2 regions of the Streptomyces sp. NPDC059668 genome follow, and region 1 is predicted to be linked to the other one. Evidence: riboswitches for the same ligand, from Rfam matches in the RefSeq annotation. Region 1 holds a riboswitch; the other holds the start of a gene.

Region 1 (8,524 bases):
CACGATGTCCCGGTACGGAGTGCGCGCCGACCGCCCCCAGCCCCAGCAGCGCTGGCTCCCGGAGGTGTGGACGGGGCAGGTCTGGGCGCTGTGCGGCACCCCGCGCCGCGACCGCCAGGAGGCGGAGCGCTATCTCGCCGCGGAGCGCCGCACCCCCCGGCCGGGAATGGCCTACCGCCTGGTCCACGAGTTCACGGACTACGAGGTGCTGCGCATCTGGGGCACCCCGGTCAAGGTCGACATCGAACCGATGGGGAACCTGTAGCCCCGACCCCGGGCCGCCGGGCCCGCCGGCCGTACGGAGGCGGGCCCTCCCGGTCCCGGGCGCTCCCGTCGCCGGGCAGGCGCCGTGCGCCGGCCCGGGACCGGGCAGGGGTCAGCTGAGCGTCCGCAGCGCCGCCGGGTCGTACGACTTGAGCTCGTCGAAGCGGCCGGCCAGGACCTTCGCCGCCCACTCGGGGTCCTGGAGCAGCGCGCGGCCGACGGCGACGAGGTCGAACTCGTCGCGCTCCAGGCGGTCGAGGAGGTCGTCGATGCCCCGCACGGAGGATCCCTCGCCCTGGAAGGCCTTCAGGAACTCGCCGTCCAGGCCGACCGAGCCGACGCTGATGACCGGCTTGCCCGTCAGCTTCTTCGTCCAGCCCGCCAGGTTGAGGTCGGAACCGTCGAACTCGGGGAGCCAGTAGCGGCGGGTGGAGGCGTGGAAGACGTCCACACCGGCCTCGGCCAGCGGGGTCAGGATGGCCTCCAGCTCCTCCGGGGTCTCGGCAAGCCGGGCGTCGTACGCCTGCTGCTTCCACTGCGAGTAGCGGAAGATGACCGGGAACTCCGGCGAGACGGCGTCGCGGACCGCGGCCGCGATCTCCGCCGAGAACCTGGCCCGGGCCACCGGGTCGCCGCCGTACGCGTCGGTGCGGCGGTTGGTGCCCGACCACAGGAACTGGTCGAGCAGGTAGCCGTGGGCGCCGTGCAGCTCGACACCGTCGAAACCTATGCGCTCGGCGTCGGCCGCCGCCTTCGCGAACGCCTCGACGACGTCGTCCAGGTCCTGCTGGGTCATGGCCTTGCCGGTGACCTCGGCACCCTCGCCGGTGAGACCGGAAGGCCCGACGGCCGGGGCGTCGGCGAACGGCGGCTGGCCCGCCTCACGCACCATGCCGATGTGCCACAGCTGGGGCACGATCGTGCCGCCCGCCGCGTGCACCGCGTCCGCGACCTTCGTCCAGCCGGCGAGCTGCTCCTCGCCGTGGAAGCGCGGGACACGGTCGCTCTGCCCGGCCGACTCGTGGCCGACGTACGTGCCCTCGGTGACGATGAGGCCGACGCCCGCGGCGGCGCGGCGGGCGTAGTACCCGACGACGTCCTCGCCCGGAACACCGCCCGGCGAGAACTGCCGGGTCATCGGTGCCATCACGATCCGGTTCGGAACGGTCAGGCCGTTCAGGGAGACGGGGCGGGACAGGATGTCGGCGGCGCGGGAGGCGGCGTTGGCAGTCACGTACGGAGCTCCTCGGAGAGGTCGGTCGGTCAGCGGGCGGACGACTGACGGGCATTCCACACGGTATGTGCATGCGCATCAACCGCCCGTCCCCTCAACCGCCGGAGCCGGTGTGGCATTCCGGGGCTCCGCGGGCCTTTCTGTGACCCCGGACACGCCCGAGGGCGGTACCCCTGGAAGAAGGGGTACCGCCCTCGGAACGTAAGGACAGTGAGCGACCGGAGTCGATCAGAAGTCCATGTCACCGCCCGGCATGCCGCCCGGAGCGGCCGCGGCGGCCTTCTCCGGCTTGTCGGCGATGACGGCCTCGGTGGTGAGGAACAGCGCGGCGATGGAGGCGGCGTTCTGCAGGGCAGAGCGCGTGACCTTCGCCGGGTCGATGATGCCTTCGGCGATCATGTCGACGTACTCACCGGTCGCGGCATTGAGGCCGTGGCCGACGGGCAGGTTGCGCACCTTCTCGACGATGACGCCACCCTCGAGACCACCGTTGACGGCGATCTGCTTGAGCGGGGCCTCCAGCGCGAGCTTCACGGCGTTGGCGCCGGTCGCCTCGTCACCCGTCAGCTCGAGCTTCTCGAAGACCGAGGAAGCCTGGAGCAGGGCCACGCCACCACCGGCGACGATGCCCTCCTCGACGGCCGCCTTCGCGTTGCGGACGGCGTCCTCGATGCGGTGCTTGCGCTCCTTGAGCTCGACCTCGGTGGCGGCACCGGCCTTGATGACGGCCACGCCGCCGGCCAGCTTCGCCAGGCGCTCCTGGAGCTTCTCGCGGTCGTAGTCCGAGTCCGAGTTCTCGATCTCGGCACGGATCTGGTTGACCCGGCCGGCGACCTGGTCGGCGGAGCCGGAGCCGTCGACGATCGTGGTCTCGTCCTTGGTGATGACGACCTTGCGGGCGCGACCGAGCAGGTCGATCCCGGCGTTCTCCAGCTTGAGGCCGACCTCCTCGGAGATGACCTCGCCGCCCGTGAGGATGGCGATGTCGCCGAGCATGGCCTTGCGGCGGTCACCGAAGCCCGGAGCCTTGACGGCGACGGACTTGAAGGTGCCACGGATCTTGTTGACGACCAGGGTCGACAGGGCCTCGCCCTCGACGTCCTCGGCGATGATCAGCAGCGGCTTGCCCGACTGCATGACCTTCTCCAGGAGCGGGAGCAGGTCCTTGACGTTGCCGATCTTGGAGTTGGCGATGAGGATGTAGGGGTCGTCGAGCGACGCCTCCATCCGCTCCATGTCGGTGGCGAAGTACGCCGAGATGTAGCCCTTGTCGAAGCGCATACCCTCGGTGAGCTCCAGCTCCAGACCGAAGGTCTGGGACTCCTCGACGGTGATGACGCCTTCCTTGCCGACCTTGTCCATCGCCTCGGCGATGAGCTCGCCGATCTGGGTGTCGGCGGCGGAGATGGAGGCCGTGGAAGCGATCTGCTCCTTGGTCTCGACATCCTTGGCCTGCTCGAGCAGGGCACCGGAGACGGCCTCGACGGCCTTCTCGATACCGCGCTTGAGGGCCATCGGGTTGGCGCCGGCGGCCACGTTGCGCAGGCCCTCGCGGACGAGCGCCTGGGCGAGCACGGTCGCGGTGGTCGTTCCGTCGCCGGCGACGTCGTCCGTCTTCTTGGCGACTTCCTTGACCAGCTCGGCGCCGATCTTCTCGTACGGGTCCTCGAGCTCGATCTCCTTGGCGATGGAAACACCATCGTTGGTGATCGTGGGGGCGCCCCACTTCTTCTCGAGGACGACGTTGCGGCCCTTGGGGCCAAGGGTGACCTTGACGGCGTCGGCGAGCTGGTTCATCCCGCGCTCGAGACCGCGCCGTGCCTCCTCGTCGAACGCGATGATCTTGGCCATGTGAAGTGGTCCTCCCGGACTGGGGTGGATTGCTCCGGACCGCGCTGGCGCCCGCGACGGACGGCCTGCCTGCCCCGTGGTTCCTTGCACCACCTGGCCTGCGGGCCTCACCGACCCGGTCCTTCGTTATCACTCTCACCTTCAGAGTGCTAACGCAATGATTAGCACTCGCCCCTGCCGAGTGCAAGCGACTCGGGAGGATCCCCAGCTGGACGAGGGCGGGCCGGCCACCTCCGTAGGGGGTCGCGCGGACGCTCCGGCGGGGTCGCGCGCGGGTCCTCGGGAGGGCTCACGGACGGCCCCCGCCGGTTCACGGACATACCGAAGGGCCCGCACCCCAGAGGGATACGAGCCCTTCGTCACGTCGAACAGTCAGTCGGCGCGTGCTTCAGCCGGTCGCGAGCCGGACCATGTCCGCCTGCGGCCCCTTCTGGCCCTGCGAGATCTCGAAATCGACCCGCTGACCCTCTTCCAGGGTGCGGTAGCCGTCCATCTGAATCGCGCTGTAGTGGACGAAAACATCCGCACCACCGTCGACCGCGATGAAGCCGTACCCCTTCTCCGCGTTGAACCACTTGACGGTGCCCTGAGCCATGCCTAACTCCCCTATTACTGGCCCTTGCACAGGACCGCACTTCGCGGGCCCGGGTCAGACCTCCACCCCCCAACGGATTGGGGGTGTGCGCCGGAACGCGTCGACCGCGGCTGAATGTATCTGCCCAACTGCCGTCTGCAACAGGTCAATCGGACGAGAATTCTGGGCACGCCCGATCGGGAATATAGGGAGAATTCGCGAAGATTTAGGGCAACTCGGGCCCCATAAAGGCCGCATAAGGCTCAAAAGCGCCGGGCACTTTGGCCATTTCTTGTCGCGGGCCGGGCGTGCACTCATATGCACCCGGCATGGATAAGGCGGCGGGTTCCCCAACTGTACCCCGCTCAACCATACAGAATTGCCCCCTCCGCTTCTCTCACGGAGGGGGCAATTCGATGAACTCTCGGTGATTGGCATTACCCACGGTAATGATCTCACCGTGGGTAACCGCGCCTCAGCCTCCGGCGACGGCGGGGATGATCGAGACGCCCGCGCCGTCCGGCGTCGCCGTCTCCAGGCCCTGCTCGAAGCGGACGTCGTCGTCGTTGACGTACACGTTGACGAACCGGCGCAGCTTGCCCTCGTCGTCCAGCACCCGCGCGGCGATGCCCGTGTGGTTCTTCTCCAGGTCGGAGATCACCTCGCCGAGGGTCCCGCCCTCGGCGGTCACCTCGGACCGGCCACCGGTGTAGGTGCGCAGGATGGTGGGGATGCGGACGTTGACGCTCATGCGGTGACCTCCCGGTCGGATGGTGGCGTACGGCTGGGGAGCGCCCGGCGGGGGCGCGCGGAACTGCGTGGCCGGCCCCCACGGGCGGCCCGCGGCCGGGGAACGGCCTCCCCGGCCGGGCGGCTACGCGAGGCCGGCCTCGCGGAAGGAGTCCAGGCTGGGGCGGATGGTCGCGGTCAGTCCCGTGCCGGCCACCGCGTCCAGCGTCTTGAGGCCGTCCCCGGTGTTCAGCACGACCGTGGTGAGCGTCGGGTCGAGCAGCCCGTTCTCGATGAGCTTCCTGGTCACGCCCACCGTCACACCGCCGGCGGTCTCCGCGAAGATCCCCTCGGTGCGCGCCAGCAGCTTGATCGCGTCGACCACCTGCTCGTCGTTCACGTCCTCCACGGCCCCGCCCGTCCGCCGCGCGATGTCCAGCACGTACGGGCCGTCCGCGGGGTTGCCGATGGCGAGCGACTTGGCGATGGTGTCCGGCTTCTGCGGCCGTACGACGTCGTGGCCGGCCTTGTAGGCGACGGACACCGGTGAACAGCCCTCGGCCTGCGCGCCGAAGATCTTGTAGGGCTTGTCCTCGACGAGGCCGAGCTTGATCAGCTCCTGGAGCCCCTTGTCGACCTTGGTCAGCTGGGACCCGGAGGCGATCGGGACGACGAGCTGGTCGGGCAGCTGCCAGCCGAGCTGCTCGCAGATCTCGTACGCGAGGGTCTTGGACCCCTCCGCGTAGTACGGGCGCAGGTTGACGTTGACGAAGCCCCAGCCCTCACCGGCCGGGTCGCCGATCAGCTCGGAGCAGAAGCGGTTCACGTCGTCGTAGTTGCCCTCGATACCGACGAGCTCGCCGCCGTAGACCGCGGCCATGACGACCTTGCCCTGCTCCAGGTCGTGCGGGATGAACACGCAGGAGCGGAAACCGGCACGGGCCGCGGCCGCGCCCACCGCGCCGGCGAGGTTGCCGGTGGAGGAGCAGGAGAGGGTGGTGAAGCCGAAGGCGCGGGCGGCCTCGATGGCCTGGGCGACGACGCGGTCCTTGAAGGAGTGCGTCGGGTTGCCGGAGTCGTCCTTGACGAAGAGCCTGCCCGGGTCGACACCCAGCTCGCGGGCGAGGTTGTCGGCCTTGACGAGCCTGGTCCAGCCCGGGTTGATGTTCGGCTTGTCGGCGACGTCGGCCGGGACGGGCAGCAGCGGCGCGTAACGCCAGATGTTCGCGGGGCCCGCCTCGATGCGTGCCCGGAGTTCTTCGGTGTCGTAGGCCGAGAAGTCGTAGGCGATCTCCAGCGGTCCGAAACACTCCTCGCAGGCGAAGACCGGGCCGAGCGGCACCCGGTGGCCGCACTCGCGGCAGGAGAGCGCCGCGGCGGGACCCAGATCGACGGAGCCGGTGGACGTGGCGGGATTCGCGGAGGTCGCGGTGTCCGCGGTGCTTGCAACAGTCTGCGCAGCCATGGAGGCGAGGCCCTTTCTCCTCATCTTCCTCACGGCGCACTTCGCCGTGAGACGGATTTGGCACCTTCCCGAGCCGGGAGCCCCGCGACGCGATCGGCGATGATCGGTACGAGACCGGCTGGAGGGTTGCCGGGGCTTCATCGGGCCGTATCCCTCTGCCCCTCTGGATGAGCGGTATTCGGTTGTTGGTCTTCAGTCCGGGATGATCTACGACATGCGATGGTCATCCGCGTTGTTCAAGACTGTAACCGAAGGCCAGGACAGTTGAGATAGTCGTCCGAACCGCGAGATGGATCACACCGTGAGACATCGGGTGATCAGACAGTGAGGAGCCGCAGACTGTGCTGAAGGAAGTCGAGCGCTGGCTGAACACACGCTCCTGGTCCGTGGCCGACCGCCCGCTCCACAGAATCATGTCCGCCAAGCGCGCCTCGGGCTCCACGGTGAGCGTCGTGCTGCCCGCGCTGAACGAGGAGGAGACGGTCGGCGAGATCGTCGCCGTCATCCGCGACGACCTGATGCGCCGGGTGCCCCTGGTCGACGAGATCGTCGTCGTCGACTCGGGCTCGACCGACCGCACCTCGCAGGTGGCCGCCGCGGCGGGCGCGCGGGTCGTGCACCGGGACGAGATCCTGCCCCGCATCCCGGCCGTGCCCGGCAAGGGCGAGGTCCTGTGGCGGTCGCTCCTGGTGACGAGCGGGGACATCGTCTGTTTCATCGACGCGGACCTGAGGGAGTTCTCGTCGGACTTCGTCTCCGGGATCGTGGGCCCGTTGCTCACCGAGCCGGGCGTGGACCTCGTCAAGGGGATGTACGACCGTCCGCTGGCCGGCGCGGCGGGCCAGGGCGGCCGCGTCACGGAGCTCATGGCCCGCCCACTGCTGAACATGCACTGGCCCCAGCTGGCCGGTTTCGTCCAGCCGCTCGGCGGTGAGTACGCGGCCCGCCGCTCGCTGCTGGAACAGCTGCCCTTCCCCGTCGGCTACGGCGTCGAACTGGGCATGCTCGTCGATGCCCTGCACCTGGTGGGCCTCGACGCGCTCGCCCAGGTCGACGTGGGCGAGCGCAAGCACCGCCACCAGGACGGGCAGGCGCTGGGCCGGATGTCCGCCGCGATCTACCGCACGGCGCAGCTCCGGCTGGCCCGCGGTCACCTCATCCGGCCGTCCCTGACCCAGTTCGAGCGGGGCGAGGACGGTTTCGAGCCGCGCACGTACTCGGTGGACACGGAGGAACGCCCCCCGATGGCCGAAATCTCCGAGTACGTCGAGCGCCGGGCCGCGTGAACCGCGTCCCCGGTGAGGGAGCGGCGGGCGGCACGACCGGCCCCTCCGCCCACCGGTGCGTGTCCTTCGTCGCATACGGCCGACGGGAACGTTTGAGCGTTTCCGTGCCGGGCTAGGTTTCGAGGCATGGCTTCATCGGCTTCATCGCACGGCGCCCACCGGATCCTCGTCGCGTCCAACCGCGGCCCGGTCTCCTACCAGGTGCTTGAGGACGGCTCCCTCCAGGCCCGGCGCGGCGGGGGCGGGCTGGTCTCGGGCCTCTCCGCGATCGGGCCGGACGCGGGGGCCCTGTGGGTGTGCTCGGCGCTCGGCGAGGGTGACCGCGAGGCGGTCCGGCGCGGAGTGGGCGAGGACGGCGTGCGGATGCTGGACATCGACGCCGCGGTGCACGCGGACGCGTACAACGGCATCGCGAACTCCGTGCTCTGGTTCGTCCACCACATGCTGTACCAGACGCCGTTGGAGCCGGTCTTCGACCAGGAGTTCCGGCGCCAGTGGGCGTCCTACGAGGCCTACAACCAGGCGTTCGCGCGGGCCCTGGCGGACGAGGCGGCCGAGGGCGCCGTGGTGATCGTGCAGGACTACCACCTGACCCTGGTCCCGGGCATGCTCCGGGACCTCCGCCCCGACCTGCGCATCGGCCACTTCTCCCACACCCCGTGGGCGCCGGTCGACTACTTCCGCATGCTGCCCGACGACATCGCCGAGCAGGTGCTGCGCGGCATGCTCGGCGCGGACCGGCTGGGCTTCCTGACGCACCGCTGGGCGGACGCGTTCACCGCCTGCTGCGAGGCGCTCGTCGGCGGGCTCGGCGGCACCCGGATCGGCGTGCACGGGCTCGGCGCGGACGCGGACTTCCTGCGCGGGCGCTCCCACGAGGCGGACGTCGCCGAGCGGATGACCGCGCTGCGCGAGCAGATCGGCGAGGGCCCCGACGGCCGCGCCCGCAGGGCGATCGTGCGGGTCGACCGCACCGAACTGTCGAAGAACATCGTGCGGGGCCTGCTGGCCTACCGGCGGCTCCTGGAGGACCGGCCGGAGTGGCGCGAGCGGATCGTCCACGTGGCCTTCGCCTATCCCTCCCGCCAGGACCTGGCGGTCTACCGGGACTACACGGCCGC
Region 2 (8,524 bases), on a different contig from region 1:
GACGTAGAACTGGACGACCGACACGACGCTCGTGAGGATCAGGTACCAGACGGTGGCGACCAGCAGCAGCGGAACGATGTCGCCTGGGTAGGTGCTGCCCATGCTCTGCACCGAGCCGAACAGGTCGAGCAGGGAGACGTAGAAGACCAGCGAGGTGCCCTTGATCAGGCCGATCAACTGGTTGACGTAGTTGGGGGTGATGGAGCGCAGGGCCTGCGGGAACACGATCCTCGTGAACTGGTAGCCCTTCGGCAGACCGAGCGCGGAGGCCGCCTCGTGCTGGCCCTGGTCGACGGAGAGGATGCCTCCGCGTACCACTTCGGCCGCGTACGCCGCTTCGTTGAGGCTCAGTCCGACGACCGCGACGACCATGTCGGTGGCGAGCCGGGACTCGTCGAACGTGAGGAAGGCGGGGCCGAACGGCACGCCGAGGCTCAGCGTCCGGTAGAGCGCGGAGAAGTTGTAGAGGAAGAGCAGGACGACGATCAGCGGCACCGACCGGAACAACCAGATGTAGACCCAGCTCACGGCGCGCAGCACCGGACTCCGGGAGAGCCGTGCGAGTGCCAGCAGGATGCCGCCGAGCAGTCCCGACACGGCGCTGTAGAGGGTCACTTCGAGGGTGATGAGCAGGCCGTCGAGGATCGTGGGACGCAGGAACCAGTACTGGAACCTGTCCCACTGGAAGAACGGGTTGGTGGCCAGGCCGTGGACGACCTGGGCGACCACGACCAGCACGATCGCCGAGACGATCCAGCGGCCGGGCCGGCGCAGCGGCAGCACCCGCTGCGCCGCGTACGGCCTCGGTTCGGCCACGGGAGCGGGAGGTGGTTCCGCCGTGCCCAACGGCACGGCGGAGCCGAGGGATTCACTCATGGAGGGCTCCAGGCGGCTCGGACTCCCCCGGCGCGGCCCGTACGACGAGACGACGGGCACGCGCACGGGGGAACGAACCCGATGCGGGGACGAGAAGGGGGAGACCACCGGAACTCCGCCGGTTCGACGGCGGCACACGGTGGGCCGGAGATCACGGACCCCGGGATCGGACACCAGGGATCAGGGACCGGGGGTGCGGGGACCGGGAGTTCGGCGACCGGGGTTCAGCGACCGGCGGTCAGCGAGGGGGGTACGTCAGCCCTGACAGAGACAGCGGGCGCCGGGAGCGGGACAACACCGTGCCGTACGGGCGCTGCCGCCGTCGGCGAGGTACCCCGCGGGGCGACGGTTCATGAGCACGCGGTCGCGGCCGTGGGACCGCGAGGCGGTCTTCCCCTGGGCTGCGTACATCGCGGTCACCGTCACCGTTCCGGCCCGTGGGGCCTTGTGTCGACCGGAGTTGTTCCGGTCCGATGCGGCGTAAGTTAGGCACGGCCCCGAACGGATGTCAACGCTCGGCAGCCCGGATGACCACGTGGTGAGACCGCGAGGGCGCCTTCTTGACGAGCCCACGGAGCGGACCGAGACTGACGGGGACGGTCACGATTGTCAGCGCCCTTCGCACGGTTCCTTCCGTGCGGAGCGGTTGATCGGCCCCGGCCCGCTGACAGGCAACCCTTCCACCGCGACGGGGTGCCCCGGGTGACGACCGGGTCCCGCCGGAGCGGCGGGGCAAGCGTGGTCTCGCCTCTCGCGAGCCCCGGACACGGGAGCGACGGGAATGACCGGAACGGGCACGAGCGGTCTGACCAGGCGCCTGCACATCGATCTGCTGCGGGTCTCCAGCGCCTACTAGTCCACTCTCCGGACGGTACGTCAGCGCAGTCACTCCGTTTCCGCCGCTGCCGCCCCCGGGTGGCGGGGCTTCGCCGTCCCCTGGAGAGTCATGCTCGAGACAGTCTCGCTCAGTCCGACCGCCGTCACCTCCCACCACTGCGCCTCGGCCTCGCCCGCCGCGGGGGCGCTTGTCTCCGCGACCCCCCGGGGTGCGGCCCCCTCGCGTGGACACCGCATCCGCAGTCGCATCGGTGTCGGTCCGGCCGGCGGCTTCTATCCCGCACCGCACCGCTATCAGCTGTACCTCTCCGAGGGCTGTCCGCGCTCGCTGCGCATCTCGATCACCCTCGGCCTGCTGGGGCTGCGCGACTCGGTCACCAGCACGCTGCTGACGGGCCCCTCCGGGACGCCGGACGCCTGCGCCGCGCTGCGGGCAGCGTACGAGGCCACCTGGCACCACTACGACGGTCCGCTCACCGCGCCGGCGCTGTGCGACCGCTGGAGCGGGCGTGTCGTCAGCAATCACACCCCCGACATCCTGCGCGACCTCGGCGAACTTCCGGGCTGCCGCGACGGCAACGGACTCCCCCGGCTCCACCCGCCGTCCCTCGCCGCGGACATCGACACCCTCCGCGTCTTCCTGGACCGGAACCTCGCTCCGGCCGCCGGGTCCACGGCGCGGTCCGCCGCGCTCGACGCGCTGGACCGGCAACTCGGTTCGCGCACGCATGCGTTGAGCGACGAGTTGACGGCCGGCGACGTCGACCTGTGGGTGGCCCTCACCCATCTCGGCGCGGAGGACGCCCTCTTCCCGTACGGCCGTCTGCGGGACTACGTCGGACGGTTGGGCGCCCATCCGGCCTTCCACGAGGCGGTGCACCGAATCTGACGGGCCGTCGCCTCCCGGACGACCTGCTCCGCAGCCGCCCGGGGCCGCGGCGACCGGCCCGCGGCCGGGCGGAGGCCGTTCGCCGCCGCCCGGTGATCCGGCGGCTCAGCCCTTGACGCGGGTGAAGACCAGTGTGCTGACGACGGTGGCCAGGCCGCGGAGCATGCCCATCTGGTTCCAGCCCATGTCGAACTGGTCGCGGTCCACGGTGAACTCCGCGGCGAGGGTGACGTCTTCGGCGCTCGCCGCGGTGACCCGGGCGACGACGGGCTGCGGCTTGGTGATGCCGCGCACGGTCAGCCGGCCGGTGACCTCGACGGTGTCGTCCTGAGCGACCACGGCGTTGTCCACCGCGAAGGTGATCGTGGGGTGCCGTTCCGCGTCGAAGAGGTCCGCCGAGCGGAGGTGCTTGTCCCGCTTGCCGTTCTTGGTGTCGAGGGACGCCACATCCAGGGTGACGGTGCCGCGGGCGGTCCCGTCGGCCTGCACCTCGCCCTCCCCGGCGACCGTGGCGAAGACGCCCTTCACCGTGACCAGACCCCACATCGTCTTGTGCCGGAGGGAGACGCTGGTGCGGGCGGGGTCGAGCTGCCACAGGCCGGTTTCGACGGCGACGGTCATGAGAGTTCTCCAGACGGTAAACGGTGAGGGGTGAGGCACGGGCCGTGGGACAACCATGAGTCATCCAAATTTGGACGATCACAGGCTAGCCCGTTCTTCAAATTTGGACAACCGGTAGACTGTGACACCATGGCCGACTTCCTCGCCCCCGCTGACCTGCCCGAACACGAGTCGGGCTGCGACGACGGCCTGCTGCCGACCGAACTGCGGTCGTGGATGCGGCTGCTGGCGGCGGCCGGAGCGATCGAGCAGCAGTTGCGCGCTCGCGTCAAGGACGCCCTCGGCGTCTCGCACGACGAGTTCCTGGTCCTGTGCCTGCTGGCCGACCAGCCCGGCTCCAGTCTGCGCATGACACAGATCGCCGAGCTGCTGGGCCGGCCCAAGACGCGGCTGACCTATCAGGTGGCCTGTCTGCAGCACGCGGGGCTGATCACGCGGCGCTCGGCGTGCGGGGACAAGCGGGGTATCGAGGTGGCGCTCACGGACAAGGCGCGCACCCTGCTGCGCGAGTCCTCGCGGCCGCTGGCCGACGCCGTCTCACAGGCCATCGCCCGAACGGCCTGCGCGCAGCGGTACGAGCAGCTGCACGACCTGCTGCCGCCCGCCGAGGCCCCCGGCGACGGGTCGTGAGGCGGGGCGGCGCGGGAGGACCGTGAGCGGGGCGGCCCCGAAGGCCGACTGAGGGGCCGCCCCGCGAAGACCTCGCAGGTCAGAAGCCGGGGAAGACGCGTCGCAGGTCGTCCAGTGTGAGGGCGTCGCCCTTCAGGTCCACCCCGGCCGGGGTGTGGGCGGGGGCGTGACGGCCGGTGACGAGCCGCAGCCACCACTCGGCCGGAGCGCTCAGTACGGCGTCGGGTTCGGCGGGCTCGTCGACCAGCGCGACCGAGTCACCCAGGTCGAGCCCGAACGAACGCACGGGAGAAACCGTCCGCACCGCGACACGGGCGTGGCGCCCGCCGAGGGCGTCGGCCTTCCCGAGAAACCCGATGAGCAGGCCGGCCTGGGCGAGCAGCGGCTCGGTCGCCACCGGCAGCAGCACCGCCGTGGGATCGAAGGCCACCTCGACGTCCCAGGTGTGGTGGGTGAACTCGCTGAGCCGCAGACCCGCGACCGTCGCGACGTCCACGGGCGCCGGCAGGAAGCCGAGCTGCACACGGAGTTCCTGCCGGGTCCGCGCGTCCAGCTCCTCGTAACGGCGCACGAGCCGCTCGTCGGCGGTCACGAAGCCCTCGGCGCGCTCGGAGGGGGACATCGCGTCCCAGCGCGCCCACACCGACTTGTTGAAGTCGCCGTCCCTGGGTCCGGTGCCGTTCAGCGCGCCCTCCAGCGAGGCGTGGCCTATCTCCGCCCCGCTGCCCAGGTGGCTGAGGACCTGGGACACGTCCCACTCCGACGCGCCCGAACGCCGGGTCAGGTCGGCGGTGGCGAGCCCGTGCACCACGGAGGTCAGGTAGTCGTGTCCGCCGCGCAGGGCGGCGATGGTCTGGTCGGCACGGTCGGTCATGTCTCGACTCCGGGGAGGGGTGGGTTGGTGCGGGAACCGTACCCAGGACGGTCGCGGTATCAAAGACGTGGGGGTGAACGGACGTCGACCGATCCCGGGGCGACCGATCCCGGGTCGGCCGATCCCGGGTCGGCCGATCCCGGGGCGGCCATTGCCGGGGTGGCCGTCCGCGCGCCGTCCAGCCGGGCGGCTGCCGCTCCCACGTGACCGACGGCGACGGGCGGGGCGCGCGGGGCTCCGCCGCTCGCCCCCTCACACCTCGCCCCGCGCCCCGCGCCCCTTGCGCTCGTCGCAGCCGCAGCCACACCCGCACCCGTGCCCGGCGAGTCGCTGAACACGCTGCCCCCGCGCCGAGCATCCTGGCCCTGCGGGCGCCCCCACCGGGTCCCGTCCCTCCTCCCCTCGCCGCCCCCGACCCACGGAGGACCATGGCCGCCGACGGCACGCCCGCTCCCGACCACGCCCCGGCCCCGGCCGGCGCGACCACGCTCCTGCGACGCCCCCGGCTGTGGCTGCTGCCGACCGTGCTGAGCGGGCTGCTCGCGCTGCTGCTGGCCCTCCTCTACATGGGCGGCATCGTCAATCCGAACGGGGCCCTGCGGGACCTGCCCATCGGCATCGTCGACACCGACCAGGGCTCGCCCCTGCCCGGGCAGACGACGAACCTGGGAGCACAGCTCACCCGCGCGGTCGTCGCCGACACCTCCGGCAAAGCCCGCTGGCAACGGCTCACGCCCGCGCAGCTCCAGGACGGACTCACCTCCGGCAAGATCTTCGGAGCCTTGGTCGTCCCCGCCGACTTCACGGCCTCCGTCACCGCGCTCACCACGTCGGACGCGACGACCCGGCCGACCCTGACGGTGCTTACCAACCCGGGCCTGGGCAGTCTCGGCTCCTCACTGGCGAGCCGGATCGCCCAGCAGACCGCCCAGCAGGCCTCGTCGACGGTCGGCAAGCAGCTCACGGCCTCCCCCGCCGCCGCGCGGACCGACTCCACGACCCGTCTGCTGCTGGCCGACCCGGTGACGGTCATCACCCGGGTCGGCCACCCCGTCGGTGAGCACAGCGGTCTGGGTCTGACCGCGTTCTACTACACACTGCTGCTGGTCCTGGCCGGGTTCCTGGGCGCGAACGTCATCAACAACGGCGTGGACACCGCGCTCGGTTACGCCGACAACGAGATCGGTCCCTGGCACACCCGCCGCCCCACCGTGCCCGTCAGCCGTACCCAGACGCTGCTGCTGAAGATGGGCATGACCGCCGGTGTCTCCGTCCTGACCACCACGCTGGTGATGGTCGCCACCATCGCGATCCTCGGCATGGACGCCTCCCATCTGCCGCTGCTGTGGATCTACTCCTACTGCGCGAGCGTCGCGGTCGGCCTGGGCGTCCAGGCCATCAACGCGGCCTTCGGCGGGATCGGCCAGCTGGTGTCCATGTTCGTGTTCATCGTGCTCGGTCTGCCCTCCTCCGGATCGACCGTCCCGCTGGAGGCCGTCCCGGGCTTCTACCGCTTCTTGAGCGTCTTCGAACCGATGCGCCAGCTCAGCGGTGGTGTCCGCGCCATCCTCTACTTCGACGCGCGCGCCGACGCCGGTCTCGCCCGCGCCTGGCTCATGATCGCGATCGGCACGGGCGTCGCCCTGCTCTTCGGCCTGGCGATGACCCGCTACTACGACCGCAAGGGGCTGCACCGCCTGACCCCGCAGCCGGCCTGAGCGGGCCCGCGGGGGCGGACCACGGCCAGAGCCGGACAGGCCCGCCACGGGCCACCAGGACGACGAGCGCTGTGTTCAGGTGCGTACGTCGCCAAGAGGCTGCGCCCCCTGGACCCCCGCATCGCCCGAAGGGCTCGTCCCTACGCGCCGGACGGGCTGGGAACGCGGGCCCGCGCTGGAGACAGAGGCGCGATCCGGGGATGAGGGCACGAGCTGACGGCTCCGGCCGAGGGCATGTCGTTCAACCCCTCCGGCGTTCAACCCCTCCGGCGTTCGGGGACGAGGCCGTCCGGGCCGAAAGCGGCGGGCCCCAGGCGGCAGCCCCCAGGCGGCGGACGCCGGGGCCGGTCGTCCCGGCCCCCGGCACCCGCCCCTCTCATCGGCGGCCGCGCGACGTGCCCCCGCTGCCCGCCTCGCGACCCGGTACGGGGGCGAGCAGGAGGTTGGGGTCCGTGCCCGTCGTGTACGCGGCGCTGAGGACGTAGAGGGTGCCGTGGCGCAGCGCGACCGAGGTCGGGTTCTGCAGTCCGTCCGCGGCGGTGAGGACGGTCGAGGAGGTGCCGTCGCGCCGGATGCGTACGACCTTGCCGGGGCCGTCGAGCGCCGCCAGGATCTCGTCGCCGCGGCCGGTGAAGGCGAAGTCGTCGATACCGGCCAGACCCGTCGCCGTGGTGCGGACCGGTCCTGGCCGGCCCCCGGGTCCGAACGGAATGCGCAGGACGGTGCCGCGGTCGAGGTTGGTGGCCCACAGCGCGCCGCGGTGGATCTTCAGGCCGTTGACGCCGAGGAAGCCGGTCGCGGTGAGCTCGGGAGCGGCGGACCAGGTGGCGGGGTCACCGCCCGCGGTCGGCACGGTGAGGATCTCCCCCCGTACGGAGTCGGCGACATAGAGCCTGTGGTGGTGCTCGTCCAGGACCAGTCCGTTGGGCAGGCCGTCGGCGGGGAGTGCCGCGACGCGGCGCGGGGTGCCGCCCGGACGCAGCCGCCACACGCCGGTCAGGTCCGGGGTCCCGCTCGCGTACAGGAAGTACAGCGTGCCGTCGTGGGCCCGGACGATGCCCGTGGTCAGGGCGAAGCCGAGCGCCGGGGTGTGGACGCCGCCGTCGGCCGGTGCCGGCAGGGTGGCCAGGACCCGGATCGCGCCGGTCGGGCCGACGGCGGCGACCTGGCGGGCGGCCGCGAAGGTGACGTCGGCCGTGCCGTCGGGCTCCAGGGCGATGTTCTCCGGCATCTGCCCCCGGGCCAGGTCGAAGTGGGCGGCGATACGGGGTGCCGCGACCGGCCCCGTCCCGGCCGGGCCCGTCGCGGCCGAGGCGGAGAACTCCGTGCCGGCCGTGACCGCGGTCGTCACGGCGAGGGCGACGGCACAGGCGAGTACGGCGAGTTTGTTTCTCATGTCCTTCTGCTTCCTTCACAACGGTTTTCGGGCGCACGGCATCGCGTGCGCGGTACGGGTGGACAGGGACGGAAGGTGGACGTGCCCGCGCTGCCGGGCGCCGGGAGCTGCGGACGCCCGGGTTCCCGGAAGGGGGAAGGCGCGATCTACGCCGTGGTGTGCTCCGGGGACCGGACCGGTCGCGTGCCGTGCCGGCCGGTCCCGGCGCTGTGCACGAGGAGTGTCATGGCGGCACGTGACGGCGAGTCCGCCTCGGTGGTCGCGACGACGACGCTCAGGCCGTCCTCGGCGTGCAGCGTCTGCTGGACGACCTGCATGGCGCCCACCAGCGGATGCCGCATGCCGTAGCCGATCGCCTCACCGCTCTTGACCCGGTGGTCCGCCCACATGGAGGCGAACTCCGGGCTGCCGAGCGTCAGTTCACCGACGAGCGAGGCGAGCGCCGGGTCGTCGGGGAACCGGCCGGACGCCAGCCGCAGCGCGCCGACCACGGCTCTGGCCTTGGCCGACCAGTCCACGTAGAGATCGCGGGTGTGGTCGTCGAGGAACACCAGGCGCGCCATGTTCGGCCGCTCCCCCGGCCGGTCCGGTCCCTCCGGGTCGAGGTGGCCGGCGTACAGCGCGTGACCGGCGCGGTTCCAGGCCAGGACGTCGCTGCGCCGCCCCAGCACCACGACGGGTAC

What was found. A riboswitch is a leader RNA that binds a small molecule or an ion and turns the genes downstream of it on or off. The one in region 1 is predicted to bind S-adenosylmethionine.
Region 2: linked by a shared signal. The riboswitch ahead of ACFV2J_RS06620 (putative leader peptide) and the one ahead of thrC (threonine synthase) in region 1 are both predicted to bind S-adenosylmethionine.

Annotation. Positions count from the first base shown of each region.
Region 1 is NZ_JBHWEL010000029.1:86,610-95,133, forward strand. Features, by position in the region: gene ACFV2J_RS21980 (hypothetical protein) at 1-265, shown strand, start outside; gene ACFV2J_RS21985 (NADH:flavin oxidoreductase) at 377-1,498, opposite strand; gene groL (chaperonin GroEL) at 1,727-3,349, opposite strand; gene ACFV2J_RS21995 (cold-shock protein) at 3,738-3,944, opposite strand; gene ACFV2J_RS22000 (MoaD/ThiS family protein) at 4,399-4,674, opposite strand; gene thrC (threonine synthase) at 4,798-6,117, opposite strand; SAM riboswitch class I at 6,135-6,291, opposite strand; gene ACFV2J_RS22010 (glucosyl-3-phosphoglycerate synthase) at 6,459-7,403, shown strand; gene ACFV2J_RS22015 (trehalose-6-phosphate synthase) at 7,530-8,524, shown strand, end outside.
Region 2 is NZ_JBHWEL010000005.1:174,709-183,232, reverse strand. Features, by position in the region: gene ACFV2J_RS06625 (amino acid ABC transporter permease) at 1-876, opposite strand, end outside; SAM riboswitch class IV at 1,475-1,621, shown strand; gene ACFV2J_RS06620 (putative leader peptide) at 1,658-1,732, shown strand; gene ACFV2J_RS06615 (cell envelope biogenesis protein OmpA) at 1,823-2,602, shown strand; gene ACFV2J_RS06610 (YceI family protein) at 2,708-3,223, opposite strand; gene ACFV2J_RS06605 (MarR family winged helix-turn-helix transcriptional regulator) at 3,353-3,853, shown strand; gene ACFV2J_RS06600 (maleylpyruvate isomerase N-terminal domain-containing protein) at 3,933-4,727, opposite strand; gene ACFV2J_RS06595 (YhgE/Pip domain-containing protein) at 5,156-6,445, shown strand; gene ACFV2J_RS06590 (hypothetical protein) at 6,822-7,841, opposite strand; gene ACFV2J_RS06585 (helix-turn-helix domain-containing protein) at 7,988-8,524, opposite strand, start outside.